One region of the Pseudoalteromonas sp. M8 genome, then DNA from elsewhere that is predicted to be linked to it. Evidence: predicted binding sites of a transcription regulator. Region 1 holds the regulator's gene; each other region holds the start of a gene.
What was found. The regulator LexA, encoded in region 1, represses DNA repair genes until DNA is damaged. The targets are predictions, from matches to a motif close to TACTGTATNNNNATACAGTA.
Positions count from the first base shown of each region.

Region 2: the regulator LexA is predicted to act here: its motif matches at 2,458-2,477, upstream of imuA (translesion DNA synthesis-associated protein ImuA).
Region 3: the regulator LexA is predicted to act here: its motif matches at 2,176-2,195, upstream of ruvC (crossover junction endodeoxyribonuclease RuvC).
Region 4: the regulator LexA is predicted to act here: its motif matches at 2,118-2,137, upstream of umuD (translesion error-prone DNA polymerase V autoproteolytic subunit).

Region 1 is NZ_CP047240.1:4,042,437-4,047,451, reverse strand. Features, by position in the region: rRNA gene GSF13_RS23055 (23S ribosomal RNA) at 1-1,928, shown strand, start outside; rRNA gene rrf (5S ribosomal RNA) at 2,046-2,159, shown strand; gene lexA (transcriptional repressor LexA) at 3,007-3,621, shown strand; gene coxB (cytochrome c oxidase subunit II) at 3,982-5,015, shown strand, end outside.
Region 2 is NZ_CP047240.1:3,007,860-3,012,874, reverse strand. Features, by position in the region: gene GSF13_RS18315 (hypothetical protein) at 1-563, shown strand, start outside; gene GSF13_RS18310 (SidE phosphodiesterase domain-containing protein) at 789-1,832, shown strand; gene imuA (translesion DNA synthesis-associated protein ImuA) at 2,489-3,175, shown strand; gene GSF13_RS18300 (DNA polymerase Y family protein) at 3,178-4,575, shown strand; gene GSF13_RS18295 (error-prone DNA polymerase) at 4,575-5,015, shown strand, end outside.
Region 3 is NZ_CP047240.1:2,748,295-2,753,309, reverse strand. Features, by position in the region: gene GSF13_RS17085 (DUF72 domain-containing protein) at 1-50, opposite strand, end outside; gene aspS (aspartate--tRNA ligase) at 326-2,110, shown strand; gene ruvC (crossover junction endodeoxyribonuclease RuvC) at 2,234-2,755, shown strand; gene ruvA (Holliday junction branch migration protein RuvA) at 2,758-3,375, shown strand; gene ruvB (Holliday junction branch migration DNA helicase RuvB) at 3,378-4,382, shown strand.
Region 4 is NZ_CP047240.1:977,759-982,773, reverse strand. Features, by position in the region: gene GSF13_RS09155 (hypothetical protein) at 1-18, opposite strand, end outside; gene GSF13_RS09150 (hypothetical protein) at 234-533, opposite strand; gene GSF13_RS09145 (3'-5' exonuclease) at 621-1,526, opposite strand; gene umuD (translesion error-prone DNA polymerase V autoproteolytic subunit) at 2,164-2,613, shown strand; partial or broken gene GSF13_RS09135 (DNA polymerase V subunit UmuC) at 2,621-2,854, shown strand; partial or broken gene GSF13_RS09130 (Tn3-like element ISShfr9 family transposase) at 3,539-4,846, opposite strand.

The DNA of each region.
Region 1 (5,015 bases):
GGAGAGGGAAACAACCCAGACCGTCAGCTAAGGTCCCAAAGTGTATGTTAAGTGGGAAACGATGTGGGAAGGCTAAAACAGCTAGGAGGTTGGCTTAGAAGCAGCCACCCTTTAAAGAAAGCGTAATAGCTCACTAGTCGAGTCGGCCTGCGCGGAAGATGTAACGGGGCTAAACATACCACCGAAGCTACGGCTGCGTACGTAAGTATGCGGGGTAGGGGAGCGTTCTGTAAGTGGCTGAAGGTGTGCCGGGAGGCATGCTGGACATATCAGAAGTGCGAATGCTGACATGAGTAACGACAAGAGGAGTGAAAAACTCCTCCGCCGGAAGACCAAGGGTTCCTATCCCATGTTAATCAGGGTAGGGTGAGTCGACCCCTAAGGCGAGGCTGAAGAGCGTAGTCGATGGGAAACGGGTTAATATTCCCGTACTCGGTATGAATGCGATGGGGGACGGAGCAGGCTAGGCAAGCATGGCGTTGGTTGTCCATGTGAAAGGCTGTAGGCTGGTGACTTAGGAAAATCCGGGTTGCCAAGGCTGAGAGTCGAGACGAGCCACTAAGGTGGTGAAGTTGTTGATGCCCTACTTCCAGGAAAAGCCTCTAAGCTTCAGTTCATACTGAATCGTACCCTAAACCGACACAGGTGGTCAGGTAGAGAATACTAAGGCGCTTGAGAGAACTCGGGTGAAGGAACTAGGCAAAATTGTACCGTAACTTCGGGAGAAGGTACGCTCTTGTTTGTGAAGGACTTGCTCTGTAAGCAAACGAGAGCCGCAGTGACCAGGTGGCTGGGACTGTTTATTAAAAACACAGCACTGTGCAAAATCGTAAGATGACGTATACGGTGTGACACCTGCCCGGTGCCGGAAGGTTAATTGATGGGGTTAGCTTAGGCGAAGCTCTTGATCGAAGCCCCGGTAAACGGCGGCCGTAACTATAACGGTCCTAAGGTAGCGAAATTCCTTGTCGGGTAAGTTCCGACCTGCACGAATGGTGTAACCATGGCCACGCTGTCTCCACCCGAGACTCAGTGAAATTGAAATCGCAGTGAAGATGCTGTGTACCCGCGGCTAGACGGAAAGACCCCGTGAACCTTTACTACAGCTTGGCACTGAACATTGACCCTACATGTGTAGGATAGGTGGGAGGCTTTGAAGCAGAGACGCTAGTTTCTGTGGAGCCGACCTTGAAATACCACCCTTGTAGTGTTGATGTTCTAACTTAGGCCCCTGAATCGGGGTTGAGGACAGTGCCTGGTGGGTAGTTTGACTGGGGCGGTCTCCTCCCAAAGAGTAACGGAGGAGCACGAAGGTTTGCTAAGTACGGTCGGACATCGTACGGTTAGTGTAATGGTAGAAGCAAGCTTAACTGCGAGACAGACACGTCGAGCAGGTACGAAAGTAGGTCATAGTGATCCGGTGGTTCTGAATGGAAGGGCCATCGCTCAACGGATAAAAGGTACTCCGGGGATAACAGGCTGATACCGCCCAAGAGTTCATATCGACGGCGGTGTTTGGCACCTCGATGTCGGCTCATCACATCCTGGGGCTGAAGTCGGTCCCAAGGGTATGGCTGTTCGCCATTTAAAGTGGTACGCGAGCTGGGTTTAGAACGTCGTGAGACAGTTCGGTCCCTATCTGCCGTGGGCGTTTGAGAATTGAGAGGGGCTGCTCCTAGTACGAGAGGACCGGAGTGGACGAACCGCTGGTGTTCGGGTTGTGATGCCAATTGCATTGCCCGGTAGCTACGTTCGGAACTGATAACCGCTGAAAGCATCTAAGCGGGAAGCAGGCCTCGAGATGAGTTCTCACTTTGACTTAGAGTCAACTGAAGGGCCGTTGAAGACTACAACGTTGATAGGCGAGATGTGGAAGTGCTGTGAGGCATTAAGCTAACTCGTACTAATTACCCGAGAGGCTTAACCATACAACGCCAAAGTGGTTTATAAGCGACAGAAGTTAATAGACTAAAGTAGACAAAAGAATTTAATAGCTTTTTCCAGATTTACATTGATGAAGGAGACTTCATTGATGAACAGAATTTCCTGGTGACTATAGCGTTTTGGACCCACCTGACCCCATGCCGAACTCAGAAGTGAAACAAAACAGCGTCGATGATAGTGTGGATTACCCATGTGAAAGTAGAACATCGCCAGGGCCAAATAAGAGAAACCCGTTGCAGCAATGCGACGGGTTTTTTGCTGTTTGGGGTAAAGTACTTCCATGTAGCATCTCCCCTTCGCGCGTCCTTGCGCTCACTTCCTCGAACTGCGAAGCGGTGCTTCGGTTTCTCGTCACCCAAACTCAGAAGTGAAACAAAACAGCCGAAGGGTAGGCCCCGGTCAATGATAGTGTGGATCACCCATGTGACTCTCTATTTAAAAAATGAGAACATCCTACTTCGTAGCGAGCCAGGGCCAAATAAGAGGTTGATGAAAAGCGTTCATCCATGAACTTCATCGACATTCGAACATCCATGTACATCAAAACCCGTTGCAGAGATGCGACGGGTTTTTTGCTATGTGTGATTTAAAAACCTCGCGAGGTAAACTCGCTCCCACTCCCCCACAGCATCAGCACAGCGCAACATGGTGGGAGGTGGTTCACCCGCCGATGGCTTACAATGAAAGTTTCGGCTCAAAAATAATGTGGAACACCCATGTACATCAAAACCCGTTGTAGCAATGCGACGGGTTTTTTGCTATTTGAGGTATAGAAATTTGAGATATAAAAAGCCTCGCGAGGTTTTCTAAACCTAAGTAAATGCGCTCCCACCACAGTATCAGCACAGTGCAAAATGGTAGGAGGTGATTTATCAGCCCTAAAACTTAATAATCCTTATTTCGTAGAGTCGTAGGTTATGCTCTGAAGCTTCTTGTTTAATGCTGATCTAATTAATGCTATCAATAAATACACTTAAAATATGGCGAAGAAAGAAACATTTGCGATTTTTTTTGAGCTGTATATACTTACAGTAAATAAACCACTGTATGGAATACCAGTTAATGCGTCCTCTAACAAAACGACAAGAACAAATCTTTGAATTAATAAAAGTATTCATAAAAGATACAGGCATGCCTCCAACTCGTGCTGAAATAGCTGATGCTTTGGGTTTTAAGAGTGCAAATGCAGCGGAAGAGCACCTGAAAGCGCTTGCGAAAAAGGGAGTTATCGAAATGGTCCCAGGCGCAAGCCGAGGGATTCGACTTGTAGAGGATGAATCAGAACAACTTGGTTTGCCTATTATTGGTCGTGTTGCTGCTGGTGAGCCTATTTTGGCAGAGCAACATGTAGAAAGCCACTGTAATGTAGATGCTAGTTTTTTTAAACCTAATGCTGATTACCTTTTGAGAGTTAATGGTATGAGCATGAAGGATATTGGTATTATAGATGGTGACCTATTGGCTGTTCACAGAACTCAAGTGGCAGAAAATGGGCAAGTGATAGTTGCTCGTGTAGAAGAAGATGTGACTGTTAAACGCCTTGAAAAGAAAGGAAAGAAAGTTTTTTTACATGCTGAGAATGAAGAATTTAAAGCGATTGAAGTAGATCTAGAACATCAAAATTTCTCCATTGAAGGGTTAGCTGTCGGTGTTATCCGAAGTGCAGACTGGATGTAGTTTATGAGAGCGAGCGTAGCGTTAAATATAAAGTTGCGCTTGCTTTAACTATATTTTGTTTAGAAAGTAATAATTAACTTTTCTAACTGTGTGAAAGTTAGATAATTATAGTGACTTTAATCATTTAGTAATATTTTTAGTTTTCTGATCTTTATACACTATTTTTCATCATTCTTCGTTTTACTCCCTATAGTCCCCAGTTTTGATTCTAAAGTCGGTCTTCTCGAAAATCTTGCAATTTGTTTGTTTTTTGACTAATTGGTTAATAGTCGTGCAGTAAGTCTATGTACAAATAGACAATATGACAGTCATCCAATAATAACAAGAGACAACCACGAGTTGTCTTGAAGGAGACGTCAAATGAAAATTTGTCGATTAGTTGTAGCATTCATCGCGGTGCTAATCGCCATGCCCTCACTTGCTAACAGCGCTTACAATATGAGGCAAGGTGTTACAGACATTAGTCATCAAGTGTATGAGCTTCACATGACCATATTTCTAATATGTTGTGTCATTGGAGTGATTGTATTTGGGATTATGTTTTGGGCGCTTATAAAACACAGAAAGTCAAAAGGCGTTGTTGCGGCGCAATTTCATGAAAGCACCAAAGTGGAAATACTTTGGACTGCAATTCCCTTCCTGATACTCATTGGTATGGCAATACCAGCCACAAAAACGCTTATTGCTATGGAAGACACGAGTAAGGCTGATCTGACCATTAAGGTCACAGGCTCTCAGTGGAAATGGCACTATGAGTATATGGGGCATGATGTTGAGTTCTATTCTTTGCTCTCTACTTCGAAAGATGAAATTAGTGATCTTAAAGAAAAAAATGAAAATTACCTGCTTGAAGTTGATAAGCATTTAGTTATTCCTACAGATAGGAAAGTCCGCTTTTTGATGACCTCGGATGATGTCATCCATTCTTGGTGGGTGCCTGATTTTGCGGTGAAGAAGGATGCCAATCCGGGATTTATAAATGAGGCATGGGCAAAGGTAAACGATGAGGGAATTTATAGAGGCCAATGTGCTGAATTATGTGGCAAAGATCATGGCTTTATGCCAATCGTCGTCGAGGCCGTAAGTCCTGATAAATTTGATAGTTGGCTTAACGATGCTAAAGCTGAAAAAGCAAAAGCAGAGGCGGAGTCACAGGCAGTTGCGCAACAAACTCTTTCGAAAGAAGAGTTAATGGAGGTTGGGGAACAAACTTACATGGCTTATTGCGCAGCTTGCCATCAACCAACTGGGCTTGGGCTACCAGGAGTCTTCCCTGCAATGAAAGGAAGTAAAGTCGTCACTGGAGATATTAAAGCTCATATAGATATTCTACTTTTAGGTCGCCCAGGAACTGCGATGCAATCTTTCGCAAAGCAATTAACAATTAAGCAGAT
Region 2 (5,015 bases), 1.0 Mb from region 1:
TTAAGTCGGATGATTGCCATCTTGCAGGCTGCCGTAAGGTGTTGATTGAGCAAAAAGGCCAAACCCTATGGAGTAGCATCCGAAATTCACATAATAAGGTTAATAAATATCCGCAAGCATATTTAGCGTTTAAATTAGATAAAATTGATCACCAATTCGATTCAGGGGTTATTAGTGATGATACCTATCTTACATTCGCTAATATTTTTATTGATGCCGAACCTATGAATAAAATTGCTATTGTTGAGCAGGCTGTGGGGGAGTTTCAATCGGGGGCGACACCCTTGTCTAATCTAAAACGCTTGCGTCGTTTGGTTCTGAGCAATTTTATTGTGTTATCTAGAGTGGATGAAAGCTCTGCAAAATACGCATTTAATCAGATTATTTTTAAAGAATTGATGGATAAATCCCATCATAGCACTGCTAAAACTCGTTTGATAAAACGTTGCTTATATGGTTTATATGGGCTGTTTCTAGCCGAGATCACTGTAAGATATTGGTTGAAAAAACCAATTCGGCAAGTTGGGTGGTATGGTCATTCTGGTAAAAGGCGGCCCACTTAAGTTTTATTTGCTATGGATATTATTGTAATGAACGAGAGTCAATCCATTGTGTTATTGGTTATTGTGCTGGTATCGCTATTTATTTTTAGCTGGTGGTATAGGCTGCGAGGCCCTGTTGTCCAAGTCAAACAGAGTCGATTACTTAAACAGCTTACACAGCGTTTAGGTACTCAATTGAATTGGTCGCGACTTGAGTTGCATTTAATTGAGCAGGCTCATCCGCAATTGACAGAACAAATTGGTAATATTAATAAGACTGATTTTGAGCTGTTTTTCCGTCGTACATTCGGCTCTGGCTATTTGTATGAGTTCCATTCAATAGAGCCTGATCGCAATGCAGTGACCGTTACCAGTCGTTATAGCCCTGAACAATTGCAGAAGATGAAACTCTACGCTGAACAAACGGGCAGAGCTAAGACTGAATGGGAGTTTGTTCGAACGTTACTGGATTTGATTAAGTTTCATTTTGGTCGGCCTTATTTGCTAAAACCTAATGACAAAATAAAAGCGTATGGTGTAGAAGTTTTTAGGCCTAATCATCCATTAGATCACGGTATTCGCCAAGGTCGTTTGTCTGGAGATATTATTCGCTTGGTGGGTAAGTACCCTGATGAGTTCCGACAAGATATTGTTCAATTGGTTGCGGCTCAAACAGACCTGTGTAAGTTTATCCGCCAAATGCAATTTACGGGGGCATTTCAGCGCTCGGGACGCGAAAGTGAGGGGAATGTTGCTGAAAACTATCAAGCTTATGCCCGTGCTGATGTTGGCTTTTTTCGTCAGGCTGCACGATATTCAAGTTTATTTGATGATCAACTACAAATAGATGATTTTGCCAACGCTTTGACTGCTGCTTGTGATTATCTTGCTGAGCCTCATGTGATGGGTGATATAATGGCAGCGGCCCATATGTTGGATTTACAAAGAATTGGTTTGTATGGTGAAAAAGATAGCATTATTGCTGCTCAATTACTTAATGCTAATACACAATTAATGCATAATAGTGCGAATAAGGGAGGTACTGGTGGCTCACAAGTAATCAGGGAACTTAGACAGTTAACTGACTGCTACTTGGTTAATAATGGTATTTTGGGTTTTTATCGTTTTGAGAAGAAATGGTATATGCAAAACAATGATTTAGATTTAATGGCGCAAGCTGTGGTATTGGACTATTCAAAACCGTTGCCAGTATATTCACCGAGAACGAAAAAAGTTGGGAAATTGGTAAAAGCTAGTCGTAAAATATTTAAAAGATTGAAAAAATATTAGTCAAAAAACTTACCAAATATTATAAGTGAAAATTTAATTTCGCAGTAAGTATACCCGAATTCAGATAATAATTGATAACTGTAATATTATGCCTTTCAAACTCTGATAAATAAAACTTTACAAAACTCGTGGTCAAATAAAAGTTTTATTCGGTGTTACGCATTAAATTAAACCAATGAGTTATGGGTTGTACCTATTAAGCCCGATTAACAATATGAAGTGGGCATGGCCTGTCACGCCGGGGTTGCGGCGGTTCGACGCTTCGATTCGAATCCCGACCACTGGGCTTGCTTGCATTTTCTCTTCTAAGCGAGCTTCCTTTACAAAAATCCAAAAAGCTCATTTACTTTAGCCCTTCCTTTGTCATCGCAATCAAACAGCTCACTTTTCAACATAAGCTTATAATAATGTCGACATAACTTTGCCTGTTGTGGCAAAGTGGCAGGCTCAGTTGGTTAGCTCTTGTCTTAGATAACTAGGCCTAAGACGATTATCTACGCGCCGTACTCATTGCAACTTTCATATCCTCTAAGCAAAACACGATTAACTTAAAGCGTAAACCATGGTTACTTTTTAACTCGTCTCTTTTCTAGCGATCTACTTGCGATCTGTCTTTATTTAAATATACTGTATGTATAAACAGTGTTTGGTGATGTATGGCGAATTATATAGATCTTCTTGAGCGTAAAAACTTGCTTTGGCGTGGGCGTGGAAAGGCCGTGCAGCATGATGTCGTCAGTACTCGCTTTGCTGCACTTGATGATGTGCTGTGTGGTGGTTGGCCGCAACAAGGTGTGATTGGTGTAAAAACTGCGATGGGGATAGGGGAGTTAAGGTTGATATTGCCCCACTTTGCGGATGATAACCGTTTGAAGGTATTAATTAATCCACCAGGACAAATACATGCCGCGGCATTGCATTATTTATCGTTAGACCTGAGTGAATTTATGATATTGCAGCCACCAAGTGAAAAAGAAGCACTGTGGGCTGCGGAGCAGTGTGTAAAAAGTGGTGCGTGTAGTGCGCTTGTACTTTGGCACGAAGCGCTTTCTATTGCCGCTGTAAAGCGTTTGCAGCTAGGTGCACAGACGGGAGGTTGTAGGTTATTTGTTTTACATCAAGCACAGTACGCTCAAACTCTACCATTTACGCTTTCAGTGGCTTTACAAGCACAGCACAGCGGCTTGGATGTGATAGTGAAGAAGCACAAGGGGCACTTGGCACATCGTAGTCTTAAACTAGAAAACCCCCACTATTGGCCAGAGCTTGAAAAGCCAAATCTACCTCATGTTAGCGATAATATAGTTGCATTTACAGGCTATGAGCGGCGTTTAACGAGCTAGTTATGTGGTTATATCTCTATTTTCCTATGCTGCAACTAGAGGGAATGACAAAGCGAACGGTTTCTGGTGATTTTGTTACACCCGTTGTTATTATTGATGGCCGCAAAAACCAGATAGTGCAGCTCAATGATGCAGCGCAGCAGCGAGGTATAAAAATAGGAATGGGCCTTGGGACTGCTTGTGCATTGTGTACACAGCTTCATGTTTTGCCCTACGACGACCTTCTAGAAAGACAGCAGCTATTAGAAATTGCCAATACGCTTTATCAAGTAAGTGCAGATATTGTAATCGATGAACCTAATGGCCTTGTGCTTAAAGTCGATTCTATGCTGTCGCTCTATCATGATTTGCCAAGTTACTGGCAAGTAATATCTGGACAATTAGCGCAACTTGGCAAGAGTTATTATTACGGCATGGGTGAGTCCACAATAATGGCTAAGCTCTTAGCGCGAGAGCATTGCAATGCGCTTATGTTAACGCAGTGCCAAAAGCGTCATTACTTGGGGAAGATAGGATTAACACGTACAAGTCTAGACAGTCAAGTGATTGAGTTGCTTGCTCGCACCGGAGTTAAAAACGTGGCGCAGTTAGAGCAGTTTTCACTCAGTGAACTGGCCAAACGTTTTGATACTGAACTCGTACATTATGTAGGCTGCTTGTTTGGAAAACTAAAGGAAACCCTTAACTATTACCAACCTGTGGAAACCTTTGAGCTTACTGCACCTTTACTTTACGAAGTTGAAATAATGGCTTGGTTAGAAAAGCCAATCGAGCATTTGCTATCGCGTTTAGCGTTATTCCTACAGCAACGTAACTTAGTAACTCGAACGCTTTATTTTACCTTAGCACTTCGAGATAAAGAGGCTTTAGAGATCACATTAAACAGCGCGGAGCCTGAATATAAGGCGGCAAATTGGCAGCGCTTGTTAAACCTCAAGCTAGAATCCATAACCTTAGATGCACCCGTACAAAGTGTTTCACTCAAAGCTGATGCACTAGAAGCGCAGCATGCCACAATAAAAGATCTCTTCTCAACGCAGCAAAGTGCGATGTCTGCGCAAGGACTGCGGGCTATTCTATGTGCTAAGCTCGGTGAGCAGGCAGTGCAAGGTTTACAACTTACAGGCGATCCTCGTCCTGAAAAGGCCAGCACTTATAGCCACGAGCCACGTTTCACGACACTCAAGAGTAAATTAAGACCTACTATCCTATTTCCGAAGCCACAGCCGTTATGTGAAAGAGTCAATATTATTTCTGGTCCAGAGCGTATCGCTTCGGGGTGGTGGGACGGTGAGCCGGTCCAGCGAGATTATTTTATTGTACAAAATGAACAAGCGCAGCGGTTATGGGTATTTCGAGAGCAAAATAATCATTGGTATATTCATGGAGTATTTAGCTAATGTCTTATGCCGAGCTTTTTTGCCAGAGCAACTTTTCATTTTTGACTGGCGCATCGCGACCAGAAGAGTTGGTCAAACAAGCAGATTTTTTAGGTTACAGCGCAATAGCTATTACTGACGAATGCTCTTTGGCTGGTATTGTCCGTGCTCATGCTTATATTCGTGATCATAAACTCAAGATAAAACTGATAGTTGGGAGTTTACTGAAGTACAACAATATTGAGTTGGTTGCTCTTTGTCCTTGCCAGCTCGCTTATACAGAGTTATGTCGAGTGATCAGTAATGCTCGCCAGCGAACGGAGAAGGGACAATATCAGCTTAGTGAGTGGGATATTATGTCGCTTAAGCATGTCTTATTGTTATGGTTGCCAAAGGGAAACAGTCAAGATGTTCAATCATTGCAATGGCTGTGTAAATATCACCATAATAGAATATGGATT
Region 3 (5,015 bases), 1.3 Mb from region 1:
GTCGTATTGCCTTCAACGCTATTAAAAATTTGGCCATACTCTTTGAGCATATTTGTGGCACTACAATGGCTGGAAAATACTCGACCTTTCCAGTGTGCGCTACTCCATTGTGGGCAACCCAGATACAACATAGTGATCAAAACAACGATTAAATGTGTGAATAGTGTATCAGATCCTTAGATTGAGGATGACAATGCAGCGTATTTTTATATAATTGGCGGTTATTGAAAATGAGTCTTAGCGACTGGCTTACCAATACTGTGAATTCATATTGTGTGGTGAGAAGTGATTAGTCGTAAGAGCAAACTGGACTGACAGGAATTTTATGCGCTCTATATACTGCGGAAAACTAAATAAGAGCCATGTAGATCAGGAAGTTGAACTATGTGGTTGGATCAATAAACGTCGTGACCTTGGCGGCCTAATCTTTGTCGATTTAAGAGATAGAGAAGGGCTTGTGCAAGTGGTATTCGATCCTGAAGTGGAAGGCTTAATGGATAAAGCGAATACGTTGCGCCAAGAGTTCTGTGTTCAGATCAAAGGTGTTGTCCGTGCGCGTCCTGAAAGCCAAGTAAACAAAGACATGGCAACCGGTGAAGTTGAGATCTTAGGCACTGGCTTAACCATTATCAACCGTTCAGAACCATTACCGCTTGACTTCAATCAGCAAAACTCTGAAGAGCGTCGTCTTAAGTACCGTTATTTAGACCTACGTCGTCTAGAAATGAGCGATCGCATTAAAATGCGTGCTAAAGCGAGTAGCTTCGTGCGTCGTTTCTTGGATGAAAATGCATTCTTAGACATTGAAACGCCAGTACTAACGAAAGCGACACCTGAAGGTGCACGCGACTATCTAGTACCAAGTCGTGTCCACAAAGGCAGTTTCTATGCGCTACCGCAGTCGCCGCAGCTATTTAAGCAGCTACTAATGATGTCTGGTTTTGACCGCTACTATCAAATCGTAAAGTGTTTCCGTGATGAAGACTTACGTGCCGATCGCCAGCCAGAGTTCACTCAGATCGATATCGAAACGTCATTTATGAGCTCAGACCAAGTTCGTGGCGTGACAGAAAAAATGATCCGTGAAATGTGGCAGTCTTTCCTAGACGTTGATTTGGGTGAGTTCCCTGTGATGCCATACAGCGAAGCGATGAGCAAATATGGTTCGGATAAACCAGACCTACGTAACCCGCTTGAGCTTATCGACGTTGCAGACATCGTAAAAGACGTTGAATTTAAAGTACTAAGTGGCCCAGCGAATGACGAAAAAGGTCGTGTTGCAGTACTATCAGTACCAGGTGGCGCACAACTTTCACGTAAGCAAATCGATGAATATACTAAGTTTGTAGGTATTTACGGTGCGAAAGGCCTTGCTTGGATGAAAGTGAACGACCGTGATGCGGGTAGCGAAGGCGTACAGTCACCAATCGCTAAGTTCTTGAATGAAGAAGTGATCAATGCACTGCTTGAGCGCACAGGCGCAAACACAGGTGACATTATTCTATTCGGCGCAGACAAGCGTAATACTGTAAACGAAGCGATGGGCGCGCTACGTCTGAAGATTGGTCTTGATTTAGAAATCACAGATCTAACTAAGTGGGCACCACTTTGGGTTGTTGACTTCCCGATGTTCGAAGAAGACGACGAAGGTAACCTACACGCGGTACACCACCCGTTTACCGCGCCTAAAGGCGTAAGTGCTGCGGACCTTGAAGCAAATCCAGCAGGTACACTTTCTGATGCATACGATATGGTACTTAACGGCTACGAAGTCGGTGGCGGTTCGGTTCGTATTCACAACAACGAAATGCAACAGGCTGCGTTCAGGATCCTAGGCATTGAAGAGTCTGAGCAGCAAGAGAAGTTTGGTTTCTTACTTGATGCTCTGAAGTATGGCACGCCTCCGCACGCAGGTTTGGCATTCGGTCTTGACCGTTTGGTGATGCTACTGTGTGGCACTGACAACATCCGTGACGTTATTGCGTTCCCGAAAACGACGCAAGCGTCGTGCTTGATGACTGATGCGCCAAGCCCTGCAAACCCAGATGCGCTAAAAGAGCTTGCTATCTCAATAGAAAAGCAGTTAACAGAGCAAGGTGAAGGCGAGTAAGTTCGTCAACCTGATGTAAAAGAGGCGACTTAGGTCGCCTTTTTTGATCAGATGAACTAGCTTATAACTGGTAATCTATACAGTATTTTGGCATTATAACCAAAAAACCAAGAGACGATGCGTTTGGCTGTCATTTTAGGAATTGATCCGGGGTCAAGATTTACAGGCTATGGTGTGATTGCTCACCAAGGTGCAAAGTTCCAATATTTGGGGAGCGGTTGCATTAAAGTTGGTGAACATGACTTTCCCACTCGATTAAAAATGATCTATCAAGGGATCACACAGCTCATAGAGCAGTTTTCGCCGAGCGACTTTGCGATTGAGCAAGTGTTCGTTGCGCATAATCCAAGCTCAGCCTTAAAACTTGGTCAAGCGCGAGGTGCGGCCATTGTTGCAGCGACCATGCAGTCAGTGGTTGTGAGTGAATATTCGGCAAGGCAAGTTAAACAAGCCGTTGCGGGTACCGGTGGTGCAGACAAAGCCCAAGTACAGGAAATGGTAAAGCGCATATTAAAATTGCCAGGCACACCCCAAGCTGATGCAGCAGATGCGTTGGCGGTGGCGATTTGTCACGCGCACTCAAGGCAAAACTTAATAAAAATGGCAGGCGCAGCGCGTAAAACCGTAAGAGGAAGGTTGAGATAACGATGATAGGAAAATTAAGCGGAACACTGTTAGAAAAGCAGCCACCAGAGATATTAATTGATGTTGCAGGTATAGGTTATGAGGTACAAATGCCAATGACCTGTTTTTATGAATTACCGAGCGTGGGCGAGCCGGTTTCCGTATTTACTCACTTTGTGGTGCGTGAAGATGCGCAGTTACTGTTTGGTTTTAATACCAAGATAGCACGTGCATTGTTTCGCACGTTAATTAAAGCAAACGGAGTCGGTCCAAAGCTCGGACTTGCAATTTTGTCGGGCATGTCGGCAGAGCAATTTGTTAGCTGCGTGAATCATGGCGATGCAACGACTTTGGTTAAGATCCCAGGAGTTGGTAAAAAGACCGCTGAGCGCCTAGTGCTTGAAATGAAAGATAAGCTAAAAGACTTTGGCAATGACTTACTCACACCGTTTAGCGATGCCGCTGTACTTGCGCCGCAAGAGCATCCGACGGTAAGTGATACCCCAGCAGATGAAGCGATTGCAGCCTTAATGGCATTAGGGTATAAACAAGTTCAAGCACAAAAAGCGGTAAAAGCCGTAAACAGAGAAGGCATGACGACCGAGAGTATCATTAAAGACGCTCTTAAATCGATGATGTAACTATGATTGAAGCAGATAGATTAATTGAACCTGAGATCCAAGGTAATGAAGATTTAGTAGATAGGGCGATTAGACCTAAATTACTAAATGATTATACCGGTCAGCCGCATGTCAAAAAGCAAATGGAAATTTTTATAGCGGCGGCACGTTCAAGACAGGAAGCCTTAGATCACTTGCTGATATTTGGTCCGCCGGGTTTAGGTAAAACCACGCTTGCGAACATTGTCGCAAACGAGCTTGAGGTTAATATAAAAACCACCTCGGGACCTGTGCTTGAAAAAGCGGGAGACTTGGCCGCATTGCTCACTAACCTTGAAGAAGGGGATGTGTTATTTATTGATGAGATCCATCGTTTAAGTCCTCAGGTGGAAGAAATTCTCTATCCCGCTATGGAAGACTACCAATTGGACATCATGATTGGTGAAGGCCCTGCAGCACGCTCGATTAAACTGGATTTACCGCCTTTTACTTTGGTTGGCGCAACGACACGTGCCGGCTCATTAACCTCACCATTAAGAGATCGTTTTGGTATTGTGCAGCGCTTGGAGTTTTACTCGGTTGCGGATTTGTCTTCGATTGTAACGCGCTCAGCGCATCATTTAAATCTAGAGATCAGCGAGTCGGGTGCAACTGAAGTGGCGCGTCGAGCGCGCGGTACACCACGAATAGCAAATCGTTTACTACGCAGGGTAAGAGACTTTGCTGAAGTGAAGGGCGATGGCTCTATCACTGAAGAGATTGCACACTTGGCGCTGGATATGGTCGATGTTGATAAATGTGGCTTCGATTATATGGATCGCAAATATCTGCTGGCAATCATAGAAAAGTTTACCGGTGGCCCGGTTGGTCTTGATAACCTTGCTGCGGCGATTGGAGAAGAAAAAGAAACCATCGAAGATGTGATAGAACCATTTTTGATCCAACAAGGCTTTATTCAACGCACGCCAAGAGGACGTATTGTCTCTGATAAAGCCTATATGCATTTTGAGCTAAGCAAGCCAGAATAATCCAAGCTGGGTAACAAACACCTTTGTTCTTCATAGCCGAGTATTCACTCGGCTATTTCATTTCTACATTAGAGTTTTGCAAATCACGTTTGCATAAATCCATAATTTTGTATCAGCTCAATTCAAGCAAGATTCATTACCGCTGAAGTAATTTACCTGTGTGTTATACGTTGCTTAAACTATTTGTAGATTGCCTCGTCCTTTAAACCAAGTGCTAAATAAAAACCGCAAAATAATCGAGTGTTAAAGAAAACGAGGAGAGTAATAAGGGGCGTGCACCAAATTTCAGGCAAAAAAAAGCCCGCAAATAATGCGGGCAAAACAACAAGTTGAAGGAAGTAATCCAGGGAACAAGATGAGTTACTTTGGGTTTTATCCACAAAATGCATCATCTAAGCAATACGAAAAATCAGAATCCTATTGCAAGTAACTGTGCTTTGCTGAAACTTCAGCTGCTCGCTCAGTACAGGGTGTATATTAAAGAGGTTTTGGTTTTTCATCAAACTAGAAAAATTCTTTTTTCAGATAAAAAAAACTAATATCAGAATTTTTATTGAGGCTAAAAAGTGAGCTTAAATGTGGCGATGTATTTGTATAAGTTTATGTAAAATATGGGGTTGTATGTTAAATGCG
Region 4 (5,015 bases), 1.3 Mb from region 1:
CTCCATTGATGTATTCATGCGCCCCCTCCAGAAACCAACTCCACCTTGTGTGGTTGCTCACAGCAAGAAAACAATTTGAGTTATACAGCCTAACTAAATTTATTAGGTATCATCCTATCACAAATTATTTTGTAGGGAAGACTAAGCGGCAACTTTTTGATCTGGATTGCAATTGCCGCTCAGGTATGGGCGTGAAGACCTTGTTTGGTGCCATCGATGATAGTTGCTATCAATCAATGCGCTACCCGAACCAGTGACACCACGATGTTACCGCGATGAGATCCCCCTTTGTCCGACTCTGTAGACATCGGGACTCGTTGCTCACTCTCTCGAACGCGCCTAGCAACTTCTGCCTGGGCAGGCAGCAATGGCAGCATCCCTTCAGCAATCGCGTCCGGTGCAGATTCTTGGCCACAGGACATCAAATGCTTCCATGGATCTTTAAGAAAGCGCTCGAACGTGATGCCAAATTCAATGATGCGGGCAGAGACGAAGATTTCGCCCCAGTATTCAATGTAGGTGTCTTGGTACATGGAAAGATTCCTCTTATTGGTTAAACCATGAGTTCACTTTCCATTTTCCAGAGATTTTCAAATATGCAAGGCTTACCTTGTAGAGAGCTACAAAGCTTTAAATCGATTGCGGGCATCTTTGTAGTCATAGTGGGCATGTTCTGAGCCACGATGATACAAATCATCTAGGTAAGTTTGTTCCTGCGGCAACTCGTCTTCGCTGATTTCGCGCCACCAATGTTTGTTGGCACCTTTTACACCGTCATGCCAGCGGTAACCGCGCTCTTTTAAATAGTCCTTTACGTCAAACGGCGCACCAAACGCACGAACTAACACAGTTCGCCTGTCTGCTTCAGACAACAAGTTTGCAACGGACTCGGGCAACAAATGAAACAACCAGGCCATCGCCAAACAATCGGTTGCAGCTCGGTGTCCTTCATAGAACCAACCTAAGCGAAGCAGCAGGTACTCAAGCTTTCGACTTTCAAAACCCAGCGCCTTCCAATCTATGCCACTGGCTGAACAGGCCCAAGATAGATGTCCTAATGCAGCAAACCGCTTTTCAAAGAAAGGACGATCAAACTGTGCATTGTGTGCAACCACCAGCGGATCATCGGATAACCAACTCGCTACCAGTGAATCATCAATGTGCTGGCCTTGCACCATCTCATCGGTGATGCCGGTTAACTCGGTAATCAGCTCGGGGATTGGCTTGCCGGGATCTTCATACAAGCTGATCACATCAACAATCGACACAATCCGCTGAGCAGAGGGGCTGTAAAGCACCTTAACCATACCAAGCTCAATAATGGACTCATCATCGGCAGACAGTCCGGTTGTCTCTGTATCGAGCAGCACCATTGGCTGTTCATCACCGACCACAGGAGAAAGTTCAAGTGGCCAAGACTGCGGCTCACGCGTTAATGGAATACGCTCCAGCAATCTAAAATCTTCTGGTCTTTCTGGGATATCCGCGAGGCGCTCTAGCGGAAATGGCGCAGGGGCTCTTGTCATTGATGGTTTCTCTTCAATTCTATTGTTCGCTTTGGGTTATTTCACTGTGCCACAGGTTTTTCAAAATGCACCTTGAATACCTCAGCGTTTTTTTAATCTTTCTACTGGGTGAACCCATGTATGAAGGCTTTGACTAAGCCTTTCAGAAAGCCTTAGCTAAACCGTTTAGGTAACCCTTACCGATACCCTTTACGTATGGCTTGGCCAACCCCTTTTCAAACGGTTGCAAAAGGTTTGAACTGAGTTCGACTGAGCATTTTAAAGATGCTCCTGACTTCGCTTTAAGCCAGTAAATTCAATACGAAGCAGAATTTTACTAACTGTTTTTAAACCCTTTGCAAAGGGTTCAACAATCCTTGTCTGACGGTTACTTGACCCATGCGTTAACCAGTAGCAGTAACAGGATCAGTAACAGAAACAAGAGCAGTAGGCAGAAGCAGTATTGTCCAAGCCTTGCAGGCTTTGACGAGGGCGAGCAAACCCACATCTAGTTTTCAACACAAAAAAGAAATCACCTACGACACAACGTCTTACTCGAACAACACCAGTTTTACCTACAATTTTACTTGTAGAAATCAGCATAGCATTAGATACTGTATAAACAAACAGTATCAGTTGTAATTTTTCGAGGTTCGTCATGAGTGTCTCGCTGATAGGCCGTAGCGGCGCACTTGCCTTCATCAAAGCCAAGCGCCTTCGTATTCCATTGTTCATGGAACGTGTTTCTGCTGGTTTTCCCTCACCAGCGCAGGATTATGTTGAGCAAACGCTCGACCTCAACGAGCTGTGCATCAAGCGACCGGCTGCAACGTTCTTTGTGCGTGTTGAAGGTGATTCAATGATTGATGCTGGGATTCACCCAGATGATATTTTGGTGGTTGATCGTTCTGTTCAAGCAGAACACGGTGACATTGTCATCGCTGGCATCCATGGAGAACTCACGGTAAAGGAGCTTCAACTAAGGCCGTGCGTCAAGCTGATCCCAAGAAACCAGGCGTATGAGCCCATTCATATTCCTGAAGGGGCAGAGTTAGAGATATTTGGTGTGGTCACCAATGTGGTGCGAAACATGCGCCGTAAGTCGTGACTGTCCCATGCCTGTATTTGCCTTGGTGGACTGCAACAACTTTTACGCCAGTTGTGAGAAGCTGTTTCGTCCTGATTTAAAAGATACGCCGGTTGTGGTGCTGTCCAACAATGACGGCTGCGTGGTTGCACGCTCGCGTGAAGCTAAGTTACTCGGTATTAAAATGGGCGTACCCGTCTTTCAGATCAAAGCCGAAATGCAGCGCCATGGCATTTTGGCATTCTCCTCTAACTATGCGCTTACAGTTGGGAAATACTTTAGACATCACATGTTGTAATGTTTCAGGTTGTATAAATTAGACGTCGAGATGAGGGGTGGTTACAATTTTTACTATTGGTTAAGAAATATCTTGAAAAAGTAGATGTATGAACGCGTAACCCCCTGGGGGAAGGCTTAGCAGTGTGAATAACGGATGATTTAGGTGTTAATGTGATTGAACAAAATAGGTCGTTTCCAGATGACTTCGGCTTTGACTATTGTCTTATGTGGATTAGTACGGAGAAATATCCCTCATTTATAAGTAGGCCACACCCTGACAGTGGCGAGATCATCCATGACGTTAGGGACAACTCAAAACCATTTGCTCATAAACTTCCAATTTTAATAGACCCCGATGGTATCAATGTGGTGCCAGTGAATCTATATCTTCACTCTTTGTTGGCAGATCCAGATATATCCTCCGATAAGACGATTCAATCCCATGCAGTTGCGTTATTGAGCTTCTATCGGTGGTTGAGCACGGAAATCCCCGAACATACACACCCAAGGACTGGCCTTCTGGTTGATGAAAAACCTCCGTTAACAATATATGACTGCACCGAGAAGGTAGAGGAAAGTCCAATCGTGAGATATCGAGACTATTTATTGGAAAACCTTTATACCAAGGATGAAACTGGAAAAGTCGGTGGTTCTCCAAGTACAGCCTCTTCAGTGGTCCACCGAATGCGATTTCCGTCTGCATCTGTTGAAGTTGGGCGACGACGGCTTCTGAGCCTTTACCGGCCTCACATTCAAGGCACAAGAACACCTGCCTTAACAGTTGCTCCAGGAGATTGCATTGTTCATCGTAATGTTGCCACTGGTACTCTTCCACGGTCCGTTTCTGTTTTTTCAGGTAAAGGCAGAGGGTCTGGATATCCCTGTCATTCATGACCTTCAATGCCTGTTGTCTGACTACTGAGAAGGGTTGATTATCATCAATGTTCTCATCCACAAACAGATGCAGTAACTCTGCCGCTTTCGTGACATTGTCCGCGGCTGACTGCCAGGACAGGAACACTGCTTGTTGTGCAAAGGTGTTGGCAGCTTCTTGTTGCTTGCGGATATGGTAAATGAACCCATCAGTTAACCGTTCCAGTGCCAGTTGTATCCGCTCTGTCAGGTGACATAGCAACCATAGATGCTGCTGTGCGCGTTTGAATCGTTTGAGTTTACTACCGTAATAGTTGATGAGCTCACCGAAGTGTTGTCGATTTTTAAGAGACAGATTAAGCCCATCGATAACGCCATTGATTTGCGTGCGCCATGGCGCTAACTGATGATAAAGGGCAAGCTCTTTTTTAAGTTCAGGTACGGTCAGACTTTTTGCACCGCCTCTGAGCTGGTTCAGGCTTAGTCCGTCATCAATGGCTGTTATGCTGTCCAGAAAGACGTGAAGTTCAGGACTGGTGAGTTGATTAAGTTGGTGCGCCAGGTCTTTTCTGACCTGCTGCATCGCTCTGCTTATCAGTCTCTGGAGTACGGTGTACCTAGGGATAGCAATGCTGTGACTGGTTAGGAATTCAATAGCAGTATCAAAGAGGTAACGCGGCTCCAGCCAGGCATTGCCCACCTGAACAAGGTGGTCGAAAAGAGAATTGAAGTGCTGACTTTCGTCCCATTTGTGATAACCAGCAAGGTCTAATACTTTTGCGTAGAGTCGATCTTTTTGTTTTTGTGAGGGAGTGAATGGTCTGAGCCCCTTGCCGCCAAGCAGCTCTTTACTGATGAACATTAAATCCTTAGAAACCTGCGAGTAAGCGATATCTAGGATGACGGGCTTTGATTTGAAGTATCCCAAAATCGCGACAAAGTAACATCTATGAGCTCTGAGACGAATTGACCGAAAAACTGCCAATTCCGCATCGTTCAGAGAAAAGTACAGACGTTGTTCTTCGATTGAAAAAATGGGTGGGGAATAAAGATCTGCCTGTTCTGCTCTCGTGAGAATAGTAATTTCGTTTTTGATGGCCATATCAGGGCTGTTCCGTATTAAATGTACGATATTTACCTAATTTGCCACACTTATAAGTAGTAACCCACCTCCGCAGCCATTTATTGGTGTGGTCTACAGAGGATTAAGTCTTTTTAGAGGGGAAAATCCCTAGAACCCCATCTCCAAACATATCAAGCGTGTCTGTATC